2 linked regions of the Chelatococcus sp. HY11 genome follow. The protein of the gene in region 1 binds, or shares a complex with, the protein of each later gene. Links are inferred from orthologs where the notes say so. Each region holds a gene or a part of one and is shown in the gene's direction. Other genes may lie near its edges.

Region 1 (15,043 bases):
GCGGGAACACACGCTCGACACCTTCGCCGTAGGAAATCTTGCGGACCGTGAAGCTCTGGTTGATGCCGCCGCCGTCACGGGCGATGCAGACACCCTCATAGGCCTGGACGCGGGTGCGCTCGCCTTCCTTGACCTTCACGTTCACCTGCACGGTGTCGCCGGGCTCGAAATCGGGAAGCTCGCGGCCTTCGGTGAGCTTGGCGATCTGCTCTTTATCAAGGGCTTCAATGATGTTCATCGGTTCAACTCCTGCCGAGACGCCCTCGCGGGCGCCAGCGTTTCGGCGACGCTGTTTTGAATTGGGTTTCCGCAGCGAACCAAACGGGCAGCCGAGGATGGCGCGCTATACACCAGCCAGACAGCCCTGTCGAGGCGCAAGGCGCGGCGGGCGTTCATTTTGCGACAATTGGAAGCGCGTTGCGCCCGCCCTGGATTGGCCTCAGCGCGCGCTGAGCAGATCCGGCCGGCGCTCGGCCGTCAGGCGCTCCGCTTCCTGGCGCCGCCAGCGCGCGATGGCGCCATGATCGCCCGAGAGGAGCACATCCGGAATGGGACGCCCCTCCCACTCACGCGGCCGCGTATATTGCGGATATTCGAGCAGCCCATTCTCGAAGCTCTCGTCGTCTCCGGATGCGTCGGCGCCCATCACGCCCGGCAGCAGCCGCACGCAGGCGTCGGTCAGCACCATCGCCGGAATCTCGCCGCCGGAGAGCACATAATCGCCGATCGACACCTCGGTGAGATCACGCCCGGCGATTACCCGCTCATCGATACCCTCGAACCGGCCGCAGACGATGACGAGCCCTGGCCCCGTCGCCAGCCGGCGCGCATCCGCCTGCGTAAAGGGGCGCCCGCGCGGGCTCATCAGCAAACGCGGCCTGATGTCACCTTCTTCCGCCGCCGCATCGATGGCGGCGGCCAGCACATCGGCCCTCAGCACCATGCCCGGGCCACCCCCGGCAGGGGTATCGTCCACCTTGGCGTGGCGGCCGATGCCATGGTCGCGGATCTGGCGCGCCTCGAGGCTCCAGAGCCCGCGCGACAGCGCATCTCCCGACAGGCTGGTGCCAAGCGGGCCGGGAAACATCTCGGGATAGAGGGTGAGTATCGTGGCGCGCCAGGTCATCGCCATCAATCCCGCGCGGCCCGGCCGTCCTCATCGGGATCAACAGGCTCCACCGGATCGAACAGACGCTTGTCGGCCACGACGACATGCCCGTCCTTCACCGAGACGACGGGAACCGCGGCCTTGCTGAAAGGAACCATTGCGGTGATGGGACTGTCGGCCTTGCGGACCTCGATGATATCGCCAGCGCCGAAATCGTGGAAGCCGACCAGCGTGCCGAGACGCGCACCATCCTCGGCCAGGACGGCCAGGCCGATGAGATCGGCCTGGAGGAACTCTTCTTCCTCGAGATCGCTCGCCAGTCGCTCGCGCGGAATATAAAGCGCGACGCGGTTCAGCGCCTCGGCGGCATCACGATTGTCAATGCCCGCGACACGGGCCACCAGCATATCGCCGGCTGGGCCGGCGGCCGGTCGCACATGGTTCAGGACGAAGCTCATTGAGCCATCAGCCGTCTCAAGCGGCGAGTACCCCTTGATCGCCCCTGGCTCACCCGTGAAGGACTTGAGGCGGACCTCGCCGCGCACGCCATGCGCGCGGCCGAATTCACCGACCTGCACCAGCCCCGGGCGCGGCTTCTCCCGCCCTTTCGGGGCGTGAGATCCGCGCGCGACGGGCAGGCGCTTGTCATCCTCCCTCCGCGGACGGGAGGACGCCGGACGTGCCGGGGCCGGACGAGAGGGCTTTCTTGCCATTCAGGATCCTGCCCCTGCGTTGCGTGGCTTACGCCTCGGCAGCTTCGGCGCCGGCGGCGGCGGCGCGCTCAGCCGCGCGCTCCTGGGCCTTCTTGCCCGGCTCGGCCTTCTTGGGGTTGTTGCGGGCCGGACGCTTGACGACGCCGGCGGCATCGAGGAAGCGCAGCACGCGGTCGGTCGGCTGGGCGCCCTTGGCGAGCCAGGACTTGGCCTTCTCGATGTCGAGCACGACGCGAGCCGCGTCATCCTTCGGCTTCATCGGATCATAGGCGCCGATCTTCTCGATGAAGCGGCCGTCACGCGGAGCGCGGGCGTCGGCCACCACGATGCGGTAGTAAGGACGCTTCTTGGCGCCGCCACGGGTCAGACGGATCTTCAGGGACATAAAAGACTACTCCTCAGGTCTAACGATAGGGGCGCCTCAGGCGCCCTGGTTCTGCCGGCTCTTGATGGTTTCGTGATGCCGGATCACTTCCTTGACGATGAAGTTCAAGAACTTCTCGGCGAAGTCTGGGTCGAGATGGGCGTCGGCGGCGAGCGCCCTCAGGCGGGTGATCTGCCTCGCCTCGCGGCTGGGATCGGCAGGCGGCAGATCATGGGTTGCCTTATATTCGCCGACCGCCTGGGTGCATTTGAAGCGCTCCGCCAGAAGATGCACCAGCGCCGCGTCAATATTGTCGATGCTGCCGCGCAAGCGCAGCAATTCGGGATGCGCATCCATCACTTCTTCTTCCCCAATCCGGGAAACCCACCGAGCCCGGGCAGTTTTGGCCCGAGGCCGGGAAGCCCGCCACCCATGCCGGGAAGCTTGGAGCCTCCGCCGAAGCCGCCGGGCGGCAGGGCAGGCAGCCCGCCACCGCCAAGCCCGCCGGGCAGTTGCGATTTCATCTGCTCCAGCATCTCCGGCGTCACCTTGGAGGGATCGATGTTGGGCATGCCGCCGCCGCCAAGGCCGAACATGTTGCCAAGCGCGCCCGCGATACCGCCCCGGCCGCCCTTGCCCATGGACTTCATGACGTCGGCCATGGTCCGGTGCATCTTCAGGAGCTTGTTGACGTCCTCGACCTTGGTGCCGGAGCCAGCGGCGATGCGCTTCTTGCGGCTGGCCTTGAGGATGTCCGGATTGCGGCGCTCCTTCACCGTCATCGAATCGATGATGGCGGTCTGGCGCTTCACCACCTTGTCGTCGAGATTGGCGCTGGCGATCTGGGACTTCATCTTGGCGATGCCCGGCAGCATCCCGAGCAGGCCGCCCATGCCGCCGAGCTTTTCCATCTGGGCCAATTGATCACGCAGGTCCTCCAGATCGAAGGAGCCCTTGCGCATCTTCTCGGCCATGCGCTGGGCGCGCTCGGCGTCGAAGCTTTCCGCCGCCTTTTCCACCAGGGAGACGATGTCGCCCATGCCGAGAATGCGGTTGGCGACACGGGCCGGATGGAAGTCCTCCAGCGCGTCGACCTTCTCGCCGGTGCCGACGAGCTTGATCGGCTTGCCGGTGACGGCGCGCATGGAGAGCGCCGCGCCGCCACGGCCGTCGCCGTCCATACGGGTCAGCACGATGCCCGTGAGCCCCAGCCGGCCATCGAAGGCCTTGGCCGTATTCACCGCGTCCTGGCCGGTGAGGCTGTCGGCGACCAGGAGCACCTCGTGCGGCTGCGCGACGGCCTTCACCTCGGCCGCCTCGAGCATCAGCGCCTCGTCGAGGGTGACGCGGCCCGCGGTGTCGAGCATGACCACGTCGAAGCCACCAAGGCGCGCGGCCTCCATGGCGCGGCGAGCGATCTGCACGGCGGACTGGCCGGCGATGATCGGCAAGGTCTCGACACCCACCTGCTTGCCGAGCACGGCGAGCTGCTCCATGGCGGCGGGACGGCGCGTATCGAGCGACGCCAGAAGGACGCGGCGCTTGGCCTTGTCGGTGAGGCGCTTGGCGATCTTCGCCGTCGTCGTGGTCTTGCCCGAGCCCTGCAGGCCGACCATCAGAATACCGACGGGCGCAGGAGCCTCGAGATCGATGCTCTCTGCTTCCGCGCCAAGCATCGCAACAAGTTCGTCGTGAACGATCTTCACGACCATCTGACCGGGGGTCACCGACTTGATGACCTCGGCGCCGACGGCGCGGCTGCGCACCTTGTCGATGAAGCTGCGCGCGACTTCCAGTGCGACATCCGCCTCGAGCAGTGCGCGGCGCACTTCACGAAGCGCGGCGTTGACGTCCTCCTCGGAGAGCGCGCCGCGCTTGGTCAGCGCGTTGAAAATGCCGGAGAGCTTATCGGAGAGATTGTCGAACACAGTTCACTCCTCGACTTGTCCGGCCCGCGTCGCCCGACGGACGACCAGCGCGGCCTCGAAATGCTTGACGGCCGTCTCGAATTTGTCCCGGCATCCGGGATTGCAGAAGCCAACGACCGCCCCTTTGTAACGCGTGAGGCTGTCAGCCGCGATCGGCCGCCCGGACCATGGGCAGAGCTCGTTGATCGCGTCCTCAATCCTCAAAGGCGTGTCAGCCAATGCCATAGTCACTCCTGATAGCCCTCCCCCACGCACGTCGTCTTCAAGCGCGATCACGCCCGAGGGCGCACAGCGCTGTCGGACGTTGACCTCCGGTCTCTCGGACCAGTCGGCGGCTCTCGAACACGGCAGGGTTCGGGCAAATATCCGCGCCTTATGAGCCACAGGGCTTGATGAGTCAAGGTTTGCCGAGCGACCCATGTTTTGCCCGGATCTCCATAGCGCCTCGCCGGCAACTCGTGCACCGCGCGTGCTGATTGCTGCAACCGCGCCCTTTCCGCGAGCAACGCCGCACATATGGAGAAGCGTGCCGCGAGATCAAGGCTAGGCTTGTATATACAAAAGATAAAATTTAAAGCGGGCAATATCTCGCGTCTGGACAACTCATCACGGCGCGAGACGAAAGCGTCAGAATGTCGATTTGAATAAAAGATGGCGAAATTGCGTCCAATTTTACGTGAGTCCTTATGCTGCCCCGGCAGCGTCACACAAGTAGCCGCGCCGTCGTTCCATGAAATCAGGACCTGCAATCGCGCCCAAGATTTGCTGCCATTACATTGACCCATCTTCCAATTCACGTTAGATCGCGCCGAGCGCCACGGACCGTGGCTCACATGACCACGCTGGGGGGCGTCGAAGTGGAAGCGTCGCGGACTTTTCACGCATCCATCATCCTCAACATACATCGCGAAGCGGTCTTCCTGAAGCGCACGCTCCTTTCACTGGATGAGGCGCTTGCTGTGGCTCACGACGATGGCCTTGCCATCGAACTCGTAGCGGTATTCGACCGCAGCGATGATGCGACGCGCGCCGTTCTGGCGGGACACGACCTCAACGGCTATGCCCATGTCGAAATGCTCGATGTCGACAACGGCTCGCTCGGCCTATCACGCAACGACGGCATTGCACGAGCGCGTGGCGAATTCATTCTGACAGCGGACGCGGACGACCTTGTCTCGCCCAATTTTCTGAAGGAGACCATCCGGACCGCGCGTGGCGCTGGACCGCGCTGCCTCGTGTTTCCGGAATATCTCTTCGCCTTCGGGGCGACCTACCACATCTGGGCCTATCGCGATCTCGCCACGGTGACGCCGTTCGCCCTCATCGACATGCACCCGTTCACATCGCGGCTCTGCGCCCATCGTGACGCCTTCGCTGAGCTGCGCTATTCCGATCTCAGGCTTTCCTCAGGTTACGCCTTCGAGGATTGGGATCTCAATTGCGCGGCGGTCGCCGCCGGTTTCGACATGCGCATCGCCCCCGGGACGCTCCTGTTCTATCGCAAGCGCCGGGGAAGTCTGCTCGATAGCGCGGAGTCCGCGTCGACATGCCAGATCCCGCCCAACCCCCTGTTCGTGCCGAAAACTTATCTCAAGATCTGCGCCCCCTATTACGATCGCGTCGCGAAAGCCCCCGGCGCAGTCAAGCCGATGGATCCGCCATCGCGAGACCTTCTCGCACGCGGCGATATTCGCCGTGCGATCGACGCTGCCAACGCGATCGAGCCTCTTATCTCGACACCGAAATATGAGCACTGTGATCTCATCTCGAATTCCATGCAGGACCTCTCGGCGGGCGTGGCCTACTACAAGGTCTGCCAAGCCATCGGCGACGCGGATTTCACGGATGTCTTCCTGTTGCCCTTCATGCCGCGCGGTGGCGCCGAGAAGTATTTTCTCGAACTGCTCGAGGCCATGTACCAGAACGAACCTCTTTCCGACACGCTGCTGATTTTCGGGGAGAATCGTGCGGGCCCGTCCTGGGAGGATCGCGTGCCGCCCAATGCAAGCATCGTCGACTTCGGCAGCCTCTGCGGGGGACTGCCGATGGACAAGCGGTGCCTCCTCACGCTCAAGCTCATCCAGTCGCGCACGCCGGACGCGCGCATCCATCTGCGCGATTCCGTATTTACCGAGCGCTTCCTGACGGCGTTCGGCCCCATTATGGGTCAACACGAATGCGTCTATTATCATTTCTGCGAAACGGAGCTTATTCAGGACGGCCGCAAGTTCATTTACTATTCACCCCTGAATCTTATCGTGGAGAATATTGATTCTCTTTCAAAAATTATTTGCGACAGCCAGGCAATGATAGACCGTGACCGCCACCGTGTCGGCACTCAGACCGAAAAATGGGAATGCCTCTACGCGCCGGTGCAGCGGCCGGCCGTGATTGCCCCGCAAACGCCGGAGGCACAGTCCCGCATTCTCTGGGCGTCACGGCTCGATTCCGAGAAACGTCCGGATCTTCTGCCACTCGTTGCCGAGCGGCTGCAGCGCCGGCTTCCAAATGTGCATATTCACGCATTCGGCGGAGCTGTCTTCAATGGCTTCAGCGCGACGCAGCTCGATGGGTATAAGAACCTCACCTTTCACGGCCCCTATAACGGCTTCGAGTCCCTGTCGCCGAATACATACCTGGCATTGATGTATACGAGCCACTATGACGGCGTTCCAAACACGATACTGGAGGCCATGAGTCATGGGCTCCCCGTGGTCGCGTCTGATGTCGGCGGCATTTCTGAAGTCGTGATCGATGGGAAGACGGGCATTCTGTTGCCAGCGCTGTGGGACAACGACGCAATGGCCGACGCCTATGTGGAAGCCTTGGTTCGGCTCCATCGCGATCCCGCACTGCTGCAGACATTCAGCCAAGCTGCGCTGGAGCTGGTCGCGCGGCAGCATTCCCATGCGGTATACCGCGCGCGCGTCGCCCAGCTGTTCGGCCAGAGGCCGCGTCACGCCTCGCCATTCCCTACGGTCGCCCCCAAGGTCCTCTGTCATGGCTGAGCGGATCAGCTTCTCCCCCGGCACCATGCCTTACGATGCAATGCTCGCTGCCGAGCATGTCGCGCGCTATCTGCTCGCAAGGCCCCTCTGCACCGGCAAGCGCGTGCTCGATGTCGCTTGCGGCGAAGGCTACGGCACAAGCTTCCTCCGTGCGAGCGGAGCCACCACGGTCGTCGGCATAGACATCGCCAAGGAAGCGATCGAGGCCGCCAACACACGTTTCGCCAAGCCCGGCATCACGTTTATCGCGGGTGATGCGCTTTCCCCCGCGACTTTTCATGGGCATGGACCATTCGATCTCATCACCTGTTTCGAGACGATCGAGCATGTATCGAGCGCGAGCCGGTTGCTGGAAAACCTTCGCGCCCAGCTGGCGCCAGGCGGCGCGATCATCATCAGCTGCCCCAATGATGCCATCGACACGCGCCGGGGCATTCAAAACCCCTTCCACCAGAAAACCTACAGCCTTCAGGAATTCAAGGACACCACCGTTGCCGTTCTAGGCCCGGCATCGCAATGGCTCCTGGGCGCCCCCCTGACCGGCCTGTCGATCCTCGAGGAGGGCAACGCGCGGCTCGCCACGCATGACGATGCCATGGATCTCAGCCTGAATGCGGAGACCATTGCTCAGTCACTTCTCCTGCCGGCTGAGAAGGAGCACAGCGTTACACCGGAGAGTGCGACTTTCTTCGTGGGCGTCTGGAACGCGACAGTCGCGCCGGCCGCGGTCTCTACCCCCTTGTCCCGCACTGCCTATATCGCGCCTTGGCTTGAGATTGAACGCCTGAAGAGCGCGGCTGATGACCCGGCAGGGGATGTCGCCCATTATCGCGAACTCGCCCTGTTGTCGGAGGAGCGCGCCCGGGAAATCAGGCGCATCGCGACCTTTGAGAAGGACACGCTTGTCGCCGAAGTCACGGAGCTTAGGTATTTCCGCGACGTCGCCTTCCATTCGCGTGCCCACCGCATCGCCGCCGCCTATATCCGCTACGCGAGTGGCGATGGCCTCGTGGCGCGGATGCTGCGGCTGCTTCGCGGGATCGCGGGAGGAAGTCTGCGCATGGTGCGCAAGTTGGCACGGTGAGCGGAGCGCAATCTCTATTTGGGCTGCACGTAGACGTTGATCTCGAGCTCCGGATCATCCGGGTCCATCGTGCGCGATGGATATTCCTCGATGAAGGTGTCCTTCGCGACCATGTTCTTTGAGTCGAGATAGGCGGTGATCGCCTCATAGGTCGTGTCGATTTCGTCGTAAGGTGCCTTGTGCACGAAGCGCAAGGCCCTCCCGGATGGGGTCACGCCGGCTGTGATGCCAGGCGCGATCTCGCCGCCGCCGGGAAACGGCGCGGCGAGCGGTACCATGGCCTCGAACCGGAAATGGGTGTCATCCGCCGACAGGAAGATGGCTATGGGCCGTCCGGCCGGTTTCAATCCCGCCTTCGCCAGCGCGTCCTGGATGCGGGTGAAGCTCTCCGTCAGGTTCTTGAAGCCATCGTCCCACGAGCTTTCACCGCCCTTCAGCACCGCCGCCGGCTTCTCGGGAAGGGTTACGTCCTCCGCGTCGCCGCTGTTGCCCGTGGAAGGCACGAGAGCCGGCAATTCCTCGGCAGTCCGCGGCAAAGGCTGGGCGCCTTCCGCAGGCGCGGGGGACGAGGCGGCGGGGGGTTGCGCGGCTTCCTGCGCGAAAGCCTTGGATGCCACGACGGGGCCGGCGGCAAACAGGGCGGCCAGGATCAGTCGAGAGACAACCAATCTTGAGATGACCAGCCCTGACATGATCCGCGTTGCGACCGGCCCAGAGCCCCGGGGCCCATTCAAGCCACGCGCCTTGCGACGCGCATCCGGACGAGGCACGGATCGACGCGGCACGTCTTGCAGGATTGCGACTTCTCCCAACGCCCGGCTCTCCCTCATTGCCTGGCTCCTCGCCACAGCCGCGAATCGCTATCTTTTCGCTATCGCGACGATACGATTCTCGGCGTCCGTGAGCGAGAGATGCTTTAAGGGATGTTCATCGCGATTTGGCGCTTATTTGCGGCAAAGCGCGCCATGGCGCGCAAATAACTGAAAGCCGTGATGTCTTTGACGGATTGGCACCCTCTCGCAATCATTCTAAAAGGCCCCCATCTGTCCAGACGTTTGCACCACCGGCCGAAACCATGAGCACGCTCGCCAACCACTCCTTCGCCAAGATGAACGGCATCGGCAACGAGATCGTCGTTCTCGACCTGCGCGGCTGCGACCACGTCGTGACACCGGCGGAAGCGCGTGCCATCGCTGGCGATCCGCATTCCCGGTTCGATCAGCTGATGGTGCTGCATGCGCCCGTGACGCCTGGCACGGATGCCTTCATGCGCATCTACAACACCGACGGTTCGGAATCGGCGGCCTGCGGCAACGGCACGCGCTGCGTGGCCTGGCACCTCATGAAGGATGGCGACCGCGACAGCCTGACGCTGGAGACCTCTGCCGGCGTCTTGCCTTGCACGCGTGTCGACGCGCTCACCTTCACCGTCGACATGGGGGCGCCACGCTTCGGCTGGGACCAGATCCCGCTGGCGGAAGAATTCCGCGACACCCGCGCGATCGAGCTGCAGATCGGTCCGATCGATGCGCCCATCCTGCATTCGCCATCCGCCGTCAACATGGGCAACCCCCATGCCATCTTCTGGGTGGATGACGTGAAGGCCTATGACCTGCCGGCCATCGGCCCGCTGCTCGAGAACCACCCGATCTTTCCCGAGCGCGCCAATATCTCGCTCGCGGCCGTGAAGGATCGCCGGCACATCGATCTATGGGTATGGGAGCGCGGGGCCGGCATCACGCGCGCCTGCGGCTCCGCCGCCTGCGCAGCGGCTGTCGCGGCCGCGCGCAAGAACCTCACCGATCGCGAGGTGGTCGTCAGCCTGCCCGGCGGCGATCTCACCATCACCTGGCGGGAAAGCGACGGTCATGTCCTCATGACGGGCGCCGTTGCCTTCGAATGGGAAGCCCGCTTCCCGCCGGAAATTTTCGCGGGCGCCGCCTGATGGCGATCGACGTCGTCACTTTCGGCTGCAGGCTGAACACCTACGAATCGGAGGCGATGAAGCGCCATGCCGATGCAGCCGGCGCCGACGACCTCGTCATCATCAACACCTGCGCCGTGACCGCCGAGGCTAGCCGGCAAGCCCGCCAGACCATCCGCAGACTTCGCCGCGAGCGGCCGCAGGCGCGCATCGTCGTTACCGGCTGTGCCGCCCAGATCGAGGCGGCGACCTTCTCCGCGATGGCGGAAGTCGACCACGTCATCGGCAACACCGAGAAGATGCAGGCCGGGACCTGGGCCGCCATCGCCGGAGCCGCGCCCGCCGAGCGCATCCTCGTCGGCGACATCATGGCGGTGAAGGAAACCGCGAGCCATCTCGTCGATGGCTACGGCGGGCTCCCCCGCTCCTTCGTGCAGGTGCAGAACGGCTGCGACCACCGCTGCACCTTCTGCATCATTCCCTATGGCCGCGGCAATTCGCGTTCCGTCGCCATGGGCGCCGTCGTCGATCAGGTGCGACGGCTCGCGGAGAACGGTTGCGGAGAGGTCGTCGTCACGGGCGTGGACATCACGAGCTACGGCCGCGACCTGCCCGGCACGCCGACGCTCGGCAGACTGGTCAAGCAGATCCTCAGGCATGTTCCGGAGCTGCCGCGCCTGCGCATCTCGTCGATCGACTCCGTGGAAGCCGACGACGATCTGCTCGACGCGCTGGCCACCGAGCCGCGTCTGATGCCGCACCTGCATCTCTCGCTGCAGGCGGGCGACGATCTCATCCTGAAGCGCATGAAGCGCCGCCACCTGCGCGACGACGCCATCCGCTTCTGCGAGGATGTCCGCAAGCTGAGGCCCGATGTGGTGTTCGGCGCCGACATCATCGCCGGCTTTCCGACAGAGACCGAGGATATGTTCGCACGCTCGCTCGCCATCATCGACGAATGCGACCTCACCCACCTCCATGTCTTCCCCTTCTCGCCGCGCCCCGGCACGCCGGCCGCGCGCATGCCGCAGGTCGATCGGGCGCTCATCAAGGACCGCGCCCGCCGCCTGCGCGAGAAGGGCGCGGAGGCGCTCGCCCGCCATCTCGCGCGCGAGGTCGGCCGTCAGGTGCCGGTGCTCACCGAAAACGCCGAGCTTGGCCGCACCGAGGGTTTCACGCTGGTGCGCCTCGCCTCCGCCGCCGTCCCCGGCCGCATCTTGGACGTCACCATCGCCGGCCACGACGGGCACGAGCTGCTGGCAGCCTGAAACCAATCAGGATCTCCGGCGCAAGGCCAGGAATCACGCGCGACGGTTTCAACCGCGCACCTCTCCCGCAGGGAGAGGTCGCGCCGAAGGCGCGGGTGAGGGGAGCGCCCGCTCCGGAAGCATCCCCCTCTCCCGGCACTCTCCCCGCCGGGGAGAGGGAGAAACGCTGGTGGCCGCGCCTCCGCGGCCATCCCGGCCAGCTCGCATCTTCTTCTTCCAGCCGGGCCAGCGGCAGGTGGATCCCACCCGGCGCCTGCGGCGCCACCCTCCCCTCAGGGGAGGGATCGGCGCGTCGCGACTGACTTGATGACACCGCGTTTCCGGTCACAAACCATCACATTGGTGTCGTTCATCCTGACGGATGCCCCTCTCTTCCTTTGAGCATCGCCAGCGTCTCTTGCATGCCCGCCGGCGCAGGCGCCTCCACCGTGATCGGATCGCGTTTCGGGTAGAGCGGGACTGTCACCGCGCGCGCATGCAGATGAAGGCCCTGCCCGGCTCCGCCACGCCCGTAGACGCGGTCGCCCAGGATCGGCCAGCCCATGCTGGCACAGTGCACCCGAAGCTGGTGGGTACGGCCGGTCACGGGTTCGAGCGCGAGCCAGGTGAGGCCGCCGCCACGGCCAAGAACCTGCCAGCGCGTCAGGGCCGGCAGGCCGGCGGGATCCACCTGCATGCGCCACCCCTGCGCGGGATCGCGCGGGCTGAGCGCCAGCATGATCTCGCCCGCGTCGGCCTCCGGCCCACCGACGACGACAGCCCAGTAGGTCTTCGACACCTTGTTGTCAGCGAACAGGCGGCTCAGCCGTTCCAGCGCCTTGCGATGACGTCCGAGCACAAGGCATCCGGACGTGTCCCTGTCCAGGCGATGCGCCAGTTCAGGCCGGCGCGGCAGGCCGAAACGCAAGGCATCGAGGTGGTCCGCGAGCGTCTCGCCGCCCTTCGCGTCGGGGTGCACCGGCAGTCCGGCCGGTTTGTCGATGACGAGCATGAGCGCGTCGCGATAGAGAAGGCGCGTCAGAATATCCGACCTGGAGATATGGCCCTTCGGCCTGTCCTGTGTCATGCCCTCATCCTGCCGACGCGATAGAACCGCTCGCGGGCAAGTCCGTCTGTTGCGGACTTGCTCTCTGAAAAGAGGCGAGCAAATTCACCGACTTGGATCGTACAATGCAATCCAAGTCGGATTTTGCTCTATGCCTTGCGGGATCGGGCGGCAAGGCTCATCTGCGGCTGGCCACCCAGCGGTGGCTGAGGCAATGCAGTGTTTGAACGCATGATCGGCTCCGGGAAGTCGAACGGCTTTTCGGGATTGTGCCCCGGGGATTGAAGGCGACGATGGCTGAGAACGAGAAACGGACGATGCTGGACCGGCTGTTCGGCCGTCGCAGGGACAAGACAGAGCCGGCGCCTTCCGAACCCAAGCCTTCCCAGTCGGAATCTTTCAAGTCACCCCCTTTCGAGTCACCGCTGCCCGCGGCCGAACCCGTCGCGTCCCAACCGGAGGCCCCGGCCCTGCCCGCTCCCGAGCCGGCGCCTGTCCCACCTCCGGCGGCGACGGACGTCGCCGAGCCTCAACCCGTCACGCCGCCCGCGCCCGAGGCGCTGCCACCGACTATCGGTGACACGGATGGCGGCCATGCCGCTCCGGTCGCGCCACCCGGGCCCCCGGAGCCTGAACCGGACTTGCCCTCCCCGTCCGCGCAGAAGCCCCAAAACTGGTGGCAGCGGCTGACGGCGGGCCTGAAACGCACGTCGTCGTCGATCGGCGCGGGCATCACAGATCTCTTCACCAAGCGGAAGTTCGACGCCGCGACCCTGGAGGAACTGGAAGACATTCTCATCCAGGCCGACCTTGGGGTCGCGATGGCGGCGCGGGTGACGGAAGCCGTCGGCAAGGGCCGGCATGACCGCGCGATCGATCCGGAAGAGGTCAAGGGCGTGCTCGCCCGGGAGGTCGAGGCGGTGCTGGCGCCGGTAGCCAAGCCCCTCGTCGTCGCGGCGGACAAGAAGCCTTTCGTGATCCTGATGGTCGGCGTCAACGGCTCCGGCAAGACGACCACCATCGGCAAGCTCGCCGCCAAATATCGCGCCGAGGGCCGCTCGGTGATGCTCGCGGCCGGCGACACCTTCCGCGCGGCTGCCGTCGAGCAGCTCAAGGTCTGGGGCACGCGCACGGGCGCCAACGTCGTCGCGCGTGACCAGGGCGCGGATGCGGCGGGCCTCGCCTTCGACGCCCTCCAAGCCGCCCGTGACGCGAGCACCGACGTGCTGATCGTCGATACCGCCGGCCGGCTGCAGAACAAGGCGGGCCTCATGGCCGAGCTCGAGAAGATCGTCCGCGTCATGCGCAAGCTCGATGCGGAGGCGCCGCATGCGGTGCTCCTCGTGCTCGACGCGACGACGGGCCAGAACGCGCTGAGCCAGGCCGAGATCTTCGGCAAGACGGCCGGCGTCACCGGCCTCGTCATGACCAAGCTCGATGGCACCGCGCGCGGCGGCATCCTCGTGGCTCTCGCCGACAAGACAGGCCTGCCGGTGCATTTCATCGGCGTCGGCGAGGGGGTGGACGACCTCGAACCCTTCACGGCGCGCGATTTCGCGCGGGCCATCGCCGGCCTCGACGCCTGAGCCGCCGGCCGCTCAGGCGGCCCGCGGCCCCAGCAGGATGACCGCCGCCCCGGCAAGGCAGATGGCGCCGCCAGCAAGGTCCCAACGGTCGGGGGTGACACCCTCGGCCCGCCACAGCCAGATCAGCGACATCACGATATAGATGCCGCCATAGGCCGCGTAGGCGCGCCCGGCCGCTGCCGTGTCGATCAGCGTGAGGAAATAGGCGAAGGCGGCCAGCGAGACGACGCCGGGGATGAGCCATAGCACGCTCTGGCCAAGGCGCAGCCACGCCCAGAAGGCGAAGCAGCCGGCAATCTCCGCGAGCGCGGCGAGTATATAGATCGCGAGGGCGGGAATGGGCATCGGCGAGATGGGTTGAGGACGGGTCAAGGGCTCCCGCCTTCGTGGCACCGGTTCCATGCCAATGTCAAAGGCCGGCGTCGATTTCCACGCGGGCCATCCCGGGAAGAGCGCAAGCTCGGGCCGGGGATCCAGAACCGATACGGTCCGCGAGTGGCTGTCAGCCTTTGCGCAAGGTGCCGTCTTTCTGAATCAGTAGTGTTCATGGATCCCGGACAGCCGCTTTGCGGCTTCCGGGATGACGCGGAGGCTCCCGCGCCTCCCCTGAACGAAGCACAGATGTCGACTGACCTCAGGAAGCAAAGGGCGACAGCCCCTCGACGACATGGGCGAGCTTGTCCGGATTGCGGACCACATAGATCGCCGTGATCCGCCCATTGTCGATCGCAAGGGCGGTCGTCTGCAGATGGCCATGGCCGTCGACCGTCACAAAGCCGGGCAGGCCGTCGATGACGCAGCGCCTTAGCACGGTGGCCGGCTTGTAGTCCTTCTTGCGGCTCAGGCCCCAGAAGAAGCGGGACACCTTGTCCTGCCCGAAGATCGGGTTGAACGTCGCGGCGACCTTGCCGCCGCCGTCGCCATAGAGCACCACGTCCTCGGCCAGCAGCGCCTGCAGGCCGGCCATGTTGCCGGTCGCGGAGGCGGCGAGAAAGGCCTCAGCCAGGTCGCGGCC
Region 2 (15,116 bases), 720 kb from region 1 along the record:
CGAGGCGATAACGGCGAGCATCGAGGCGATGGCGGGCGGCGCCGCGTCGGAATTCTCGCGCGGCGGTATGCGCACCAAGATCGAGGCTGGGAAAATAGCGACCGCGGCCGGCGCTCATATGGTCATCGCCGATGGCCGGGTGAAGAACCCGTTGCGGGCGATTGCCACGGGGGCGCGTTGCACCTGGTTCCTCACCCCATCCAATCCCGTCACCGCGCGCAAGCGCTGGATCGCCGGCACGCTGGAACCGCGCGGCACGGTGCATGTGGATGCCGGCGCCGCCCGCGCGCTCCGCAGCGGCGCGAGCCTGCTGCCCGCGGGCATGAAGCGGGTGGACGGCGCTTTTCGCCGGGGTGATGCGGTGATTATCCGTGACGAAGCAGGCCGTGAAATCGGTCGTGGCCTCATTGGCTATGATGCCGAGGAGGCGCAGCGCATCGCGGGCAAATCGAGCCGGGCGATCGAGGCCGTTCTCGGCTACGCGGGCCGGGCGACTGTCATCCATCGGGATGATCTGGCGCTCGTCGGCCGCGACGATGCGGATATCGCGATCACCGCGTCCGCGCAGGATCTGCTTGACCAGAGCCCGCAATCCCTTACCTAACAAGGCTCGGGTTCGGACAAGGCCGTGCGGTCACGCGCGGGCGGAGGCATGGCGATGGGCAAGGTGGTGAGCTTCGGCGAGGCGGGCAACGCGGCGCGGCAGGCCGGTTTGCCGCCAGCTGACGGCGCCGCCGATGTGCCGAAACTGATGGCTGACATGGGCCGCCGGGCAAGTGCCGCCGCGCGCGTGCTCGCTCTCGCGCCCGCGGCCACCAAGGCGGCCGCGCTGGAACGGGCGGCGGATGCCATTCTCGCGGCGACCCCTCTCATCCTCGCCGCCAATGCGGAGGATGTCGCCGAGGCGCGTGCCAACGGGCAGGCGGCTTCCTTCGTTGAACGTCTGGAGCTGAACGAGGCGCGTGTCGCCGGCATGGCCGAGGCCGTGCGTCTGGTGGCGGGGTTGCCGGACCCGGTCGGGCGCGTGCTGGCCAGCTTCGAGCGGCCGAACGGCCTCAGGATCGAGCGCGTCGCGACGCCGCTCGGCGTGGTCGGCGTGATCTTCGAGAGCCGCCCCAATGTCACCGCCGATGCGGCGGCGCTTTGCGTGATGGCCGGCAATGCGGTGATCCTGCGCTCCGGCTCGGATGGCCTGCGGTCGGCCACGGCCATCGCGGCGGCTTTCGCCAAGGGTTTGAGCGACGCCGGCCTGCCCGCCGACAGCGCGCAACTCGTGCCCGTGCGCGACCGCGCCGCCGTCGGCCTGATGCTGACCGGCCTTGAGGGCGCGATCGACGTCATCGTGCCACGCGGCGGCAAGAGCCTTGTCGCGCGCGTGCAGGAAGAGGCCCGCGTGCCCGTCTTCGCCCATCTCGAAGGTCTGTGTCATGTCTTCGTGCATGCGGCGGCCGATCTCGGCATGGCGCGCGACATCGTCCTCAACGCCAAGATGCGCCGGACGAGCGTCTGCGGTTCCGCCGAGACGCTGCTCGTCGACAAGGCTTGCGCCGCGACCCATCTTTCTCCGCTGATCGGCGCGCTCGCGGAGGCGGGCTGCGAGATTCGCGGCGATGCGGCGTCACAGGCCGTCGATCCCCGCGTCAAACCGGCCGACGAGGAGGACTGGCGGACCGAATATCTGGACGCCATCATCGCGGTCCGGGTGGTTGACGGGCTCGATGGCGCGCTCGCGCATATCGGCACCTACAGCTCGCATCATACCGATGCGATCGTCACGGCTGATGAAGCGGCGGCCGCGCGATTCCTGCGCGAGGTCGACTCGGCCATCGTACTCCACAACGCCTCGACCCAGTTCGCCGATGGCGGCGAGTTCGGCTTTGGCGCGGAAATTGGGATCGCCACGGGTCGCATGCATGCGCGGGGTCCGGTCGGGGTCGAACAGCTGACCTCGTTCAACTATCGCGTGCACGGCAGCGGTCAGACGCGACCTTGAGTGAGGGGCAGCCGCGCCGGCGGGCGCCTTTTCCCGTCCTGCCGCCGCACGGCACCGGGCTTGCCATCGGGCTGTTCGGCGGATCGTTCAATCCGCCGCATGAGGGGCACCGGCTGGCAAGCCTCGTTGCGATGAAGCGACTCGGGCTGGACCGCGTGTGGTGGATCGTGACGCCCGGCAACCCCTTGAAGGATAACGCGCGGCTGCCGCCGCTGGCGGAGCGGATGGCCGCGGCGAAGGCCGTGGCCGACCATCCACGCATCGACATCACCGGGTTCGAGGCCGCCATCGGCACCCGCTTCACCTATGATACGCTGGCCTATCTCAGGCAGCGCTGCCCCCGCACGCGCTTCGTCTGGATCATGGGCGCGGACAATCTCGGCACTTTCCACCGCTGGCAGAACTGGCGGGGACTTGCCTCCCTGATGCCGATGGCGGTCGTCGATCGTCCAGGCGCGACGATCAAGGCGGCACGGGCGCCGGCGGCTGTTGCCCTGCAACATGTTCGGATGTCCGAGCGACGCGCCCGCGCGCTACCGTCGGCAGCGCCTCCCGCGTGGGTTTTCCTGCATGGACCGAGGTCCGCGCAATCCTCCACCGCCCTGCGCGAACGGGTGGATTTGCCCGCCGCGACCAAGGACTGATACCTTTGCGGCCCATTGTCATTGAAGATAAGGCCAACCGCCGCTATCTTGGTGTTGTGGCAATTGCGCCATGTGAAGCGAGGAACTGGCACTGAATCCTTTGCCCATGCTTGGAGCGAGCAATGGATCGCTCCATCCGGCAGCCGGAGTTACAGCCGAGGCTCCCGGGAGTGGTTATGGCGGTGACGCAACTGCGATTGCTGTCCATTGTCTCGAGGATATGAAAGCCGAGGAAACGGTCGTTATCGATCTTGTCGGCAAGACCTCGATCGCTGATACCATGATCGTTACATCCGGCCGTTCGCACCGTCATGTCGGCGCGATCGCGGAGAAGGTTGTCGAATCGCTCAAGACTGCCGGCTACGGCCCCGTGCGTGTCGAGGGAACGACGACCTGCGATTGGGTCTTGATCGACGCCGGCGATATCATCGTCCATATATTCCGCCCGGAAGTCCGGGGCTTCTACAATCTCGAGAAGATGTGGGGCGCCGATCGGCCGAGCGAACGCGCGCCGGGAGCCCCGGCGGGCGAGGGCGAGGAAGCCTCCGTCAGCAAACGGGCGCACGGCTGAGACCATGCGCTTGACGGTGGTGGCGGTGGGCCGCCTCAAGGCGGGCCCGGAGCGTATCCTCGTCGAGCGCTACCTCGAACGGTCCACGCCGCTGGCGCGGACGCTCGGCTTCGGTGCGGTCGATGTCGTCGAGTTGCCCGAAAGCCGCGCGAAGCGCGCCGGCGAGCGGAAGACGGAAGAGGCGGCGGCCATTGTCGCGCGCTGCGGCAATGGCGTCGTTCTGGCTTTCGACGAGACCGGCGCATCCATGCCCAGTCCCGCCTTCGCGAAGCGTTGCGCGGATTGGCGGGATGCGGGCGTGGACAGCATCAATTTCGTGATTGGCGGGGCTGACGGGCTCGATGAGCGTGTTCGCGCCCATGCAGCCGGCATCATGGCCTTTGGTGCGGCCACGCTTCCTCACCAACTCGTGCGCATTCTCGTCGCCGAGCAAATCTACCGCGCTATGACAATCCTAACGGGTCATCCCTATCATCGGGTATGATCGATTCGCGCAAGCGGGCGGTCGCCTTGGATGCCGCCGGATCGCCAGATTTCATAATGCTTTTAAGAGCTCGCCTTTGCCTTTGATGTCCTGCCTCTCGACGGGCAAACGTTTTGCAGCCCGGCTGGCAATGGCCTCGGTCGCCGCGGGGGCGCCGATTGCCACGCAAGCTTGGGCTCAGACGGGTGCGCCGGCGACGCCTTATGCGCCGCTTGAACAGGCGCAGCGCGCCCAGGAGGACAAGCTCCAGCGCGAGGAAGAGCTCAAGGCGATCGAGAACGAGATGCGCGCCCGTGCTGAAGCCAGGGCCAAGCTCGATGAGGAGATCGCGTCGCTGCAGGCGGATCGCTCACGGCTGAACGCAGCGCTGATCGAGACGAATCAGCGCGCGACGGCCGCGGAGACACGGGTCAGCCAGATCGAGCAGCGTCTATCCGTGCTGAATGCGAGCGAGCAGGCGATTCGCCGCTCCCTCGCTGGCCGCCGTGACGTGATCGTCGAGGTGCTGGCCGCCTTGCAGCGGATGGGACGGCGGCCACCGCCGGCGGTGCTGGTCCATCCCGACGACATGCTCGAGGCTGTGCGCAGCTCGATCCTGCTCGGCGCCGTGGTGCCTGAATTGAAGGCAGAAACGGAGGCTCTGGCTTCCGATCTCGCCGAACTCGTGCGTCTGCGCGAGACGATCGCCCATGATCGCGAAGCTTTGAAGACCGATCTCGCGACGCTTGCCGGGGAGCGGGCGCGGCTTTCTGGGCTCGTCACAGCACGCCAGCAGCAGCTTGGCGATGTGGAAAAAACGGCGGGCAACGAGGCATCGCGCGTTGCCGTGCTGTCGTCCCAGGCCCAGAACCTCAAAGATTTGATCGATCGCATGGAGAGCGAAATCGCCTCCGCCCAACGCGCGGCAGAGGCGGCGCGACGCGCGGCGGCGGCTCAGACAGGTCAGGAAAACCTTGCCGGCACGGCATTTCGTGACCCCGCGCGCCTCTCGCCCAAGATCGCCTTCGCGGAGGCACGGGGCCTGCTGCCGCTGCCCGTCAGCGGCTCAAGATTGCGTGATTTTGGCGCATCTGACGGCTTCGGCGGTACGACCAAGGGCATATCCCTGGCGACGCGCCCGGCGGCGACCGTTGCCTCGCCAGCGGATGGCTGGGTGGCTTTCGCGGGGCCGTTCCGTTCCTTCGGACAACTCTTGATCATCAACGCCGGTGGCGGGTACTATATATTGCTAGCCGGAATGGAACGGATCAACGTGGCACTCGGGCAGTTCGTGCTGGCGGGAGAGCCGGTGGCTGTCATGGGTGAAACGGCGTCGCCGCTTTCAACGGCTTTTGTAGGCGGATCGAACGGTCCCGTTCTCTATGTGGAGTTCCGCAAGGACGGTGGATCGATCGATCCGAGCCCGTGGTGGGCGAAATCGCAAGGCGAAAAGGTACGCGGATGATGCGTAAAGTTACTCTCGTGATGGTTGGCGCACTGATCGGCGCGAGTGCCGCCGTAGTCGCCACGCAGTCGCCTCTTCTGACGAGCACGAGTGCGATTGCCGCGTCCGCTGAGACCTATCGTCAGTTGACGTTGTTCGGCGACGTATTCGAAAAGATCCGGTCGGACTATGTGGAAAAGCCGGATGAGAGCAAGGTGGTGGAAGCCGCGATCAGCGGCATGCTGTCCTCGCTCGATCCGCATTCGAGCTACATGGACGCCAAGAGCTACCGCGACATGCAGGTGCAGACCCGCGGTGAGTTCGGTGGCCTTGGCATCGAGGTGACGATGGAAGATGGTCTCATCAAGGTGGTGAGCCCCATCGACGACACGCCTGCGGCGCGCGCCGGCATCCTGGCGAACGACGTCATCACGACGATCGATGGCGAGCAGGTTCAGGGGCTCACCCTGAACCAGGCCGTGGACAAGATGCGCGGCCCGGTCAAGACCGACGTGAAGCTCAAGGTCATCCGCTCCGGCCAGAAGGACCCGCTGGACGTGACCCTGACGCGCGACGTGATCCGCATCAAGGCGGTGCGCTTCCGCGAGGAGGACGACGTCGGCTATCTCCGCGTCTCCCAGTTCAACGAGCAGACCTTCGAGAACCTGAAGGACGGCATCGAGAAAATCGCGGCTGCCATCCCGCAGGACAAGCTCAAGGGTTATGTGATCGACCTGCGTAACAATCCGGGCGGCCTCCTCGATCAGGCGATCCTGGTGTCCGATGCCTTCCTTGATCGCGGCGAGATCGTCTCGACGCGAGGACGCAACGCGGACGAGACGCAGCGCTTCAATGCGAAGCTCGGCGATCTGGCGAAGGGCAAGCCCGTCGTGGTGCTTGTCAACGGCGGCTCCGCCTCCGCCTCGGAGATCGTGGCCGGTGCGCTCCAGGACCACAAGCGCGCGACGGTGCTCGGCACCCGTTCCTTCGGCAAGGGTTCCGTGCAGACGATCATTCCGCTCGGTTCGAACGGCGCGCTGCGCCTGACGACCGCCCGCTACTACACGCCATCCGGACGTTCCATTCAGGCACGTGGCATCGATCCCGACATCGAGGTCGTGCCGAATGTGCCGGATGAGCTGAAGGGCCGGGACGAAAACAAGGGTGAAGCCGGTCTTCGCGGCCATCTGAAGAACAGCGACGACGAGCGCGGCGCTTCTTCGGCCTATGTCCCGACGGATCCCTCCAAGGACGACCAGTTGATCGCCGCCTTCGACCTCCTGCGCGGCAAGGCCAATCCGGCCCTGCAGTCGAAGAAGGCCGATGCGTCGGGGGCCCAAAAGGACAATGCGGCTCCTGCCAAGAACTGACCGCAGGGGCACCTTGGGCGAGAGTGGTTCAAGCTAAGGCTCGGCAGGCTGGGCCTGAACCGACTGGCCGATACGGGAATTGATCCCTTGGCTGCCGCCCTGTAAGACTGCGTCAGTTACTGTTCAGTACGGCCCCCGCGCAACCGCGCGGGGGCCGTGTGCGTTTTCGCAACGGCCGGCACGATCTCCTTCCTGTCGGCGAGCGTCCGAGGGAGAGCTTCATGGCGGACAAGAATGCCAAAGCAGGGGCCGGTCTGAGCCCCACCGAGAAGGCCGCCTTGCCCTATCGCCCCTGTGTCGGGGTGATGCTGCTGAATGCCCGCGGTGAGGTCTTTGTCGGGCGGCGCGCGTCCGGGAATGATCCGGAAGGCGTTGCCGCCACTTTCGCGTGGCAGATGCCGCAGGGCGGGATCGATGACGGCGAGGACCCGCTGACGGCGGCCTATCGTGAACTCTACGAGGAGACGAATGTTCGTTCGTCGCGCCTTCTGGCTGAAGCGTCGGAGTGGTTCGATTATGACCTGCCGTCGGAGCTGATCGGCAAGGCTTGGAAGGGGCGTTATCGCGGCCAGACGCAGAAGTGGTTCGCGCTCGCCTTTACAGGCGATGAGAGCGAGATCGATATTCGCACGCCCGGCGGCGGTGCCCACAAGCCCGAATTCGAAGATTGGCGTTGGGAGCCGATGGCACATTTGCCGCAGCTCGTCGTGCCCTTCAAGCGGCCGGTCTACGAGCAGGTGGTCGCGGCATTCCGGCATCTTGCCGGGTAGTCGGACGACGAACACCTACATTGCCTGGGCAACACGTCCCACCCGTCATCGAACCGTCAATAACAATGCGCTATGGTTGTATTTTTGTTTCTTATATCAACTATAAAGCGTGATTTCTGATTCGATATTGATTCAACGCGGCGAGGTAGTATCGAAGCTGACATGGCAGTTTTGTCACGAGGGGAACGCGATAGCGACATCGCGGACAAGAACACGATGAAGCATAGGAACGAAGCGGAGCTGGCGGCGGGGAACGACTGCATAGAGCGCCTCTATGAAGCGGTCCTCGCGATCAAGCGTCATGGACAGGGCGCCCCACGCACGGTCAAGCTTGCCCAGGAGGGCGTCGCCAAAATGGCGAAGAAGCTGGTCGAGGAGGCGGCGGAAGTGGGGCTGGACGCCGTCCAGGGCGACCGTATCCAAGTCATCCGCGAGAGCGCGGATCTGCTTTATCATCTCACCGTCCTCTGGGCGGAAACCGGCATCGTCCCGGACGAGGTCTGGCAGGAAATGGAGCGTCGCGAAAAGCTCTACGGCATCGCTGAAAAATTGCTCAAGTCTGGCAACCGCGCCTGATCGCGGCGGGAGCCAACTTCGTCGGCCGCCGGCTCCGTCGTTCATCGCCGGCTTCCTCGTCGGCCCGAAGGCATCACGTGGCGGCCGCGGGGCTGAGCCGTATCGTTCTTTTCAGGCTGTCAGTGTAACGCCTGGCCTCGATATCCCATGCCATGGCCTCGGGGCTGCGCGCGCAGATGCCTGCGAGAAACCACAACAGGGCTGCGGTCTTGATGGTTGCGAAGGACACGCTGATGCACAGCAGCAGGATGATGTAGAAGGCGACGAACAGCATGAAGCGTCGTGGCTGGCCTTCCGGCACGCGAACGAACACGAAGAGCGCCCAAACACCGGCAAAGCCCAGAACGCCGAGCTGCGAGAGAGCGTAGGCATAGCCTGAGTCGTTGAAATCGGTGCTTGTGTAGACAAGCCCCATGGCTTCGCCGAGGCCAAGCGTGTTGATGAGCTGCCCGGCGAGCAGGAAACGGCCGAAGATCGTGTTGTCCCAGGCAATGTTGCCCTTCACCGAGGCATAGGTGATGAGGGCGATGATGGCGAGGAAGGGCGCGACGAAAACCATGCCGGGGCGCACTAGGGGCGCGACGAGGTAGAGCCCCAGCGTGATCCCGCACAGGTACATGCCGAAGCGTGCGTCGCCGAGCACGAGGATCGTCATGATGGCGAGCGTCTTGGAAATGAAGGCCTGAGGCCGCCGGATGTCGCGGCTCAGCACCCAGGCGAAGGCGACGGCCCCGAAATTGCCAACGGAAACCGGCTCGAGGAACACCGAGGACACCCGGTGCTCCCCGAGAAAAGGCAGGAGCGTCCGTCCCTCGAAACGTGTGCCGGAGACGAAAAGGCCGGCCTCACCCGTTGTCGCTGCGGCATCGACCGAACCGCGCGACACGTAGTAGCCGATGACGTCGAAATATTTGAGGAAGGTGTCGAGGAACATCCATTCGAACAAGGCGGCGCCGAGCACGATCAGGATCGACCACGTCACCGCGCGGTCGCCCAGCGCAAGGTTGCCTCGCTTGAGGCCGAGGATGAAGAAGACGACCGGTATCATCAGGTCGCGCAGGATCTTCGGGTCGATGACGCCGCGAAACAGCATCAGCGCCCCGACATAGGAGAAAATCCCGAGAAGCACGAAATAGAGCGCGGGGGAGCGGTCGGCGATCAGCAGAAAGGTGCAGCCGACCAGCATGACTTCGACCAGCATGACCATGCTGGCGCTCACGCCCATGACGTTCGTGTTCACGAAGCACAGGGCAAAATTGAAGGCGAGCGCCGCCAGCAGAATGGGGAGCACGAGGGACTGGCGAAAGTCGCTCTGCGCTGGAGCCATGGCCAAGGTCTGATAACTGTTTGGTGTCTGTGCAACGCTCATAGCGTGAAGCCGTCGCAGGGGCCAGCTGAATCGACATATGAGACAGCCGGCGCCCCCGCTGGGGCGCGCCATGGCAAGGGTTATGCCTCAACGAACACCATGCCGACCGCGCGTGGGCGCAGGGCGCGGATGGAAGCCAGCGTCTCGTTCAAGGCGCGCTGACGGGTGGCGCCCTGGTCAACCAGAACGAGCACCATATCCGCCGAGGCGATGAAGCGCTGCACGGTGAGGTCGTCCTGCGGCCGGGCGGCATCGATCAAGGTGAGGCTCGGGGCATCAGTGCCGGCGGCGCTGATGTCGTCGAGCATCGTGCGCTGCGAACGGGCCATCTGGCCGGTGGCCGTGGCGCCCATGGGTAGGATACGCAGGCTGGCGCCGGCCGGGAGCGGGGTGATGACGTTCTCGCCGTTCGCCACCTCGGTGGCCAGGACGCGCTGGGAGAGCTGGCGACCCCGGGAGTCGCCGTCCACGAGCAAGGTACGCTCGCCGTCCTGAGTGAAGGTGACGGCCAGGTCGACCACGATCTTGGCCCGCAGGTCGTTGGCATCGGGAGAGACGATCACGACGGTGCGCGCGTCGGAGGGGGGCAGCATGCTTTCCAGCGAGAAGGCGAGCTGGCCGAGCAGGAAAGGCTTCGTCACGGTGAGCCGCTCGATCGTCTTCAGGGTGCTGCGCCCACCGCGGGCGGGGGCCGGGAAGTTGAACTGGCTGCCGGACGCGCGGCGCCATGCGCCGGGGACGCTTGCGAGAACCGGCAGGCCGCTGGCGGCAGCCGCCTGGTTGGCGTCACGCAGGCGGTCGTCAACCTGGTCGAGGCCCCAGGCGAGGGTCGTGCCGAGCCCCGCGCCGAGCAGCAAGCCGGCGGCGATGATCAGGATCGGCGAAGCGCCGCTGCGTTCCCGCGGGAGGACCGCGTCGCTGATGATCCGCGTGTTGCTGGTGTCGACTCCCTGCTGCTCGCCGAGCTCCTTGCTGCGCTGCAGATAGGAGGCATAGACCGTGCGTGACGAATCCGCCTCACGCTCCAGCTCGCGAAGCTGCACGCTCGTCTCGTTGGTGGACAGCACGTTGTCCTTGAGCGCGGCGGAGCGCTTCTCGAGGTCGGCGACAGTCGCCTTGGCGCGATCGAGGTTGGCGGAGGTGGCTGTCGCCACACGGCCGATCTCGGCGCGCATCAGTTGGCGGATCTGCTCGGCCTGGGCGGCGATCGCCTTCATCTGCGGATGCTGCGGCAGGAGCGACTGGCCGATCTCGGCCTGCTGGCGCATGAGGGCCGCATACTGCTCCTTGAGAGCGGTGATGCTGCTGGCCTGCAGGGTCTCCGGGAGGACGAGCGCGTCGATGGCGCGGTTGCTCTGGATGGACTTGATCTGGTCGACGCGCGACTGCAGTTCCGCCACCTGAGCCCGGGCCGCCAGCAATTGCGCGTTGAGGCCGCGCAAATCCTGCTCGTCAGCCCGGCCGCCATCGATCCCGATGATGCGGTGATCCTTCTTGTAGGCCTCGACCTTGCCTTCCGCGACGGTGACGCGCTCGCGGAGTTCCGAGAGGCGGGCGGCAAGCGCCGTGTTGGCCCGGCCAACGGCGTCAGCGCGGGCGCGCTGCTCCTCGCCGATATAGACTTCGGCGACAGCGTTGGCGACGTGCTGGGATGTCTGCGGATCTTCCGTCACGACGCCGATGTCGATGACGAAGGAGCGATCGCCACGGCGCACGGTCAGGCTCTTCTGCAACGCCTTGAGGGCCTTGGAGAAGCGATCCTCGCGCTCACCCGAGCCGAAGATCGACATGACCTGGCTGCGCAGGCCGGCGGGGCGCGCGCCGAACAGCGGATCGTTCTCGAGGCCGGCCCGATCGATCACCTTTTCCAGCACGCTGCGGGATTCGATGACCTGACGCTGGCTTTCCATGGCGATCAGGTCGTTGTCGCCCGTCGTCGCCCGGTTCGCGATGTCATTGTCGAGAATGCGCAGGCCGCGCGTGTCAATCAGCACCTGCGTCGTCGCGGTGTATTTCGACGGCGTCACGGCGACATAGCTAATGGCGAGAGCGGTGGTGGCGGCGGCGATGGCACCGATGAGCGGCAACCTGCGGCGCAGGCCCTGCAGCGTCGCCCATGGGTCGAAACGGGTCGTGGCTTCGCCGATGAAGGGCTCGCTGACCGCGTTCATCGCGCGCAGGTTGCCCAGGGGTTCGAAGCGTGAACTCATAACAGCCATGGTTGCCTCTCAGGCTCCGCAGGAGCTTCCGTCTGATCTTTCCTGACCCGATGCTTGAATTTCGTCTCATTTTGAGACATTCGCGCGGGGTCTGGAACACCGACAGCTTCTATTCAGCAAGCGGCAGGCCATGGCCGGGCAACCAGCGCCCTGGAGAGGCGCGGCTATAAAAATTGCTGATTTAACAACGCGTTAAAAAGACGTAGTGCGTTCCGCGCCTTTCCATCTGTTGGGCGGCTCTCCTGTCCCGGTCCTGGATTCCCCGGAAGGTCTCATCGCTTTGGCACAGACCGGCAGGATGTCGGAAGCGTCAGGCCGATCGCCTGTGCCAGTTCAGGCGCGGGGCAGCTGTTGCCCGGCGCCCCTTCCAGCCCGAAGGGCGGGCTGTTCAGGAGCCACAGGGTCCAGCCCCAGCCGTTGTCGGCAAGGGCTGTCGAAACGTCATGAAGCCAGCGTGCCCGCGAGGCATCGTCGCTGGTGACGGATCCCGCCGGCCGCATCGCGCCGAATTCCGTGAATACGATCTGTGCTGGATCGACATCGTTGCGGTCTTGCCACGCCTTCAGGGAGGCGAAGGCCTCGTCGATCGCGGCCCGCCCCGGCGCGGAGGTGAAATACCAGCGGATCGCCTCCTCCGCAGCATGGCGCTGCTTGTCGCGTTCCGCCGGTGGCCAGCGGGACGACGCGGCGAAGGCGGCGTTCGTCCGGGCGAGGGTGTCCTCGAGACGTCCACGCGAAGCGGGATAGGGCACGCCACGCACCTCCGCCAGAAAGGGGAGTGTCCAGGTCGAGCCCTGATGGGTGAAGACGAACGGGTCGTAGAAATGCGCGCTGACCAGATTGCGCCGATCCTTGAAAAGGCCCCCATCGAGCATGACGAGCCCCTTGATCGTCGACCAGCAGCCCCCTGTCAGCAGGAGCGGCAGACTGATGCCGCCTTTGCGCAAATCCGCGACCAGGGCCTGTTGGTGCGCCGTCCAGTCGGTTCCGGTGTGGGCGCGGCATGCCTGCTGCGGTTCGTTGAGCAGTTCAAGCACCACGGGCGGCTGGGGCGGAAGCGCGTCGAGCCGGCGGGCGACACGGGTGGCGAGCGCCAGATAGCGCTGGAACTGCCGGCCGTTGACGCCATCGAGAAAGGCTTCCGGCAATGCCCCGTTGAGGCCGGGCGCCATCAGGGTGGCAATCACCCCGAGGCCCGCCGCCTGATAGCTGCGGACGCTCTGGAGGATGTCGCCGAGCAGTCGGTCGCGGCTGGTACGGTCGGCTGCCAGAAGCGGGCCGAAATCCACCGGAAGCCTGACGTGGTCGAAGCCCAGGGCGCGGAGACGAGCGGGTTCGGCCGGGTCCGGCACCGCATAGGGCGAGGCCGTGTAGCCGGCGCGCGCGCCCTGCGTGGTCGTGGCGGGGAAAGCGAACCAGGTGACATTGGTGCCGCGCCGGAAGGAAGGCGTTGCCGGGTCCGGGCGCGTTGGGGCGCCGGCCAGCGCCTGCGACGCGACAAGCAGCAGGCTGCCCATGCACGCGATGCGACAGAGCCACGCCGCCCAGCCTCCGTCCCGGAGGGCCATGGTCAATGCGCGACTTGCAGAAGGTCGAGGTAGGAATCGACCATGCGCTCGCGCGCATATTTCGCGGTCACGGCGCGGGCGGCTTCCCGTCGCACCGCCGGCGGCGGCGGGTTGCGGAGCATCTGCGCGAGGGCATCCTTCCAGCGCTTGACGTCATGGGGATTGGCGAAGCGGATGGGAGCGATTTCGCCGGTGGCGAGCACCTCGCGCAGCACGTCGAGATCGGCGACCACAGACGGCAGCCCGACCATCGCGGCCTCCACAGCGGCGAGCCCGAAGGTCTCCCAGACGGAGGGAAAGGCGAAGACGTCGGCTGCCGCGAACAGGTCAGGCACATCGCCCGGCGTGACATTGCCGAGCAGGATCAATCGCTCCTGAACGCCGAACTCGCGGGCCAGCGCCTCGATATGCGCGCGCTTCGGGCCGTCCCCGGCGATGACCAGCGATGCCGCCGGCAGCGCGGGCAGGGCCTTGATGAGGACGTCCTGGTTTTTCTGATCGACGAGGCGTCCGACATTGAGGATCAGCTTGCCGGTTGCGGGCAGATTGAACCGCTGGCGCGCCTCCGCCATCGTCAGGGTGGGGTGCGGCGCATCGAGGCCGTGCTCGATCAGCCGGAGATCGCGACGATAGGGGATCGGGTAATGAGCGAACTCGTTCTGGGTGAAAACGGAATTGGCGATATTCGCGGTATAGCCGCCGGTGGTGCCGACGAAACGGTCCAGCCAGCGCACGAAGGGCGCTGTTTCCCCGGGGATGGCTGTCTGATGGACGATACGGTTTTTATAGCCTCCCAGCCGGCCCGCCGTGCCGACGAGGATCGACGCTGTGGCCTGATAAGCGATGAGCGCGTCGCAGCCACCGGCCATGATGCGGCGTGCCATGGCGATCGCCGCTACGATCTTGTCCTTCGCGGGCATGAACGGACGCGGGAACATGATCGCGGTTTCGACTTCCACCCCGTGCTGGACGAGCCCCTGCTCGATCATGTGGGCCAGGGTCTGGATGCCGCCGATTTCGTCCGTGTGGAGGATTTGCAGGACTTTCATCACATTCCCTGACCGTCGATGGCTTGTAAGGGCGCGCGAGACATTGGATAGGATGCGGAATGGGCCGCCCGGTCCGGTCGTATCACCCAACGAAGCAAGGTCACATGCTGCTTTTCCTTGCCGCGCGCGTTCTGTCGGCGGTCGGCAATCTTGTCGCCCTTGCCATCTTCTCGCGGATGGCGGGCCCTGTGACCTATGGTGAGTATCTTCTGATCTTCGCCTGGACGAGCATCGTCTACGGCTTCTCCACGCAATGGATGCGCTTCGCGTTTTTCGGTGTGTATCGCCGCGAGGCCGCCGGCGATTATATCGCGTCCTTCGGCATCTTGTTGAGCGCGGCGCTCATCGGCGTCGCCGTCGTGCTCTCCGGCCTGTGGGTTTCCGGCATCGCAGGGCCCGAATTCCTCACCGCCGTGTTCATCCTGCTGGTCAGCATGGCGGGTTACGAGGCGCTGCTGGAGATCAGCCGCACGCGTCTGAAGGCCGGCACGGTCGCGGTGCTCATGCTGTTGCGCGCGGGCCTCGTTATTGTCTTCGGCGCGGCGGCGCTGACGATGACCGGCAGCGCCGTGTCGCTCGCCTTCGCGGTCGCGCTGGCCCATGTCGGCGCAGCCATCCCGGGCATCATGGCCATTCGCGACGTGCGGCTCGCGCCAAGCGGCCATGCCATGCGTTCGCTGATCATCTACGGCTGGCCGCTCCTGATATCCTTCGGCGTGATGGCTGTCGGCCAAAGCGTCGACCGGTTGCTGCTCGCCCATTTCGGCGGCGCGGGCGCGCTGGGCCCGTATGGCGTCGTGGCCGACTTCCTGCGACAGGCCTTCATGGTCGTTGGCGAATCGATCGCCATGGCGCTGGTCACGGTCGCCAAGCAGCATGCCAATTCCGGTGAGCGCGAGGACGCGGACCGGGTGCTGCGGCACGCCTTCAATGCCTGCATGGCAACCGCCACCTTTGGCGCGGTGTTCTTCCTCGTCTTCGGGGACGTGGTGGTGCGGCTGCTCGTCGGCGAGGCGTTCTATGAGCCCACGCGCACGCAGATTCCCCTGTTCGCGATCGCCTTCGGCTTCATGACGATGC

Evidence for each region.
Region 2: the proteins of dapF (region 1) and KIO74_RS12750 are in contact, whole or in part, in a solved structure (PDB 5YGU), measured with the Escherichia coli proteins. The link is inferred for Chelatococcus sp. HY11 from one-to-one orthologs.

Annotation. Positions count from the first base shown.
Region 1 is NZ_JAHBRX010000001.1:3,506,746-3,521,788, reverse strand. Bases 8,482-11,215 are described here. They hold dapF (diaminopimelate epimerase), read left to right. Parts: upstream 8,482-9,280; coding sequence 9,281-10,150; downstream 10,151-11,215. Other genes in these bases: mtaB (tRNA (N(6)-L-threonylcarbamoyladenosine(37)-C(2))-methylthiotransferase MtaB), read left to right, coding at 10,150-11,215; KIO74_RS16005 (GyrI-like domain-containing protein), read right to left, coding at 8,482-9,035. In the rest of the region: rplS (50S ribosomal protein L19), read right to left, coding at 1-238; tRNA (guanosine(37)-N1)-methyltransferase TrmD, read right to left, coding at 440-1,132; ribosome maturation factor RimM, read right to left, coding at 1,132-1,821; rpsP (30S ribosomal protein S16), read right to left, coding at 1,850-2,206; KIO74_RS16030 (chorismate mutase), read right to left, coding at 2,243-2,542; ffh (signal recognition particle protein), read right to left, coding at 2,542-4,113; KIO74_RS16020 (eL24 family ribosomal protein), read right to left, coding at 4,117-4,338; KIO74_RS16015 (glycosyltransferase), read left to right, coding at 4,947-7,121; KIO74_RS16010 (class I SAM-dependent methyltransferase), read left to right, coding at 7,114-8,205; more of KIO74_RS16005, read right to left, coding at 8,220-8,481; more of mtaB, read left to right, coding at 11,216-11,397; KIO74_RS15990 (RluA family pseudouridine synthase), read right to left, coding at 11,747-12,463; signal recognition particle-docking protein FtsY, read left to right, coding at 12,736-14,028; KIO74_RS15980 (YnfA family protein), read right to left, coding at 14,041-14,367; KIO74_RS15975 (sigma-70 family RNA polymerase sigma factor), read right to left, coding at 14,663-15,043. UniProt on the Escherichia coli protein: Involved in the succinylase branch of the L-lysine biosynthesis and in the biosynthesis of the pentapeptide incorporated in the peptidoglycan moiety. Catalyzes the stereoinversion of LL-2,6-diaminopimelate (L,L-DAP) to meso-diaminopimelate (meso-DAP).
Region 2 is NZ_JAHBRX010000001.1:2,779,668-2,794,783, reverse strand. Bases 5,674-8,480 are described here. They hold KIO74_RS12750 (RNA pyrophosphohydrolase), read left to right. Parts: upstream 5,674-6,706; coding sequence 6,707-7,255; downstream 7,256-8,480. Other genes in these bases: KIO74_RS12740 (surface polysaccharide polymerase), read right to left, coding at 7,905-8,480; KIO74_RS12755 (S41 family peptidase), read left to right, coding at 5,674-6,485. In the rest of the region: proB (glutamate 5-kinase), read left to right, coding at 1-604; KIO74_RS12780 (glutamate-5-semialdehyde dehydrogenase), read left to right, coding at 752-1,993; KIO74_RS12775 (nicotinate-nucleotide adenylyltransferase), read left to right, coding at 1,990-2,637; rsfS (ribosome silencing factor), read left to right, coding at 2,744-3,208; 23S rRNA (pseudouridine(1915)-N(3))-methyltransferase RlmH, read left to right, coding at 3,213-3,692; KIO74_RS12760 (murein hydrolase activator EnvC family protein), read left to right, coding at 3,778-5,136; more of KIO74_RS12755, read left to right, coding at 5,136-5,673; more of KIO74_RS12740, read right to left, coding at 8,481-9,158; KIO74_RS12735 (GumC family protein), read right to left, coding at 9,281-11,419; KIO74_RS12730 (glycoside hydrolase family 5 protein), read right to left, coding at 11,692-12,936; KIO74_RS12725 (glycosyltransferase family 4 protein), read right to left, coding at 12,990-14,036; KIO74_RS12720 (lipopolysaccharide biosynthesis protein), read left to right, coding at 14,141-15,116. UniProt on the Escherichia coli protein: Master regulator of 5'-end-dependent mRNA decay.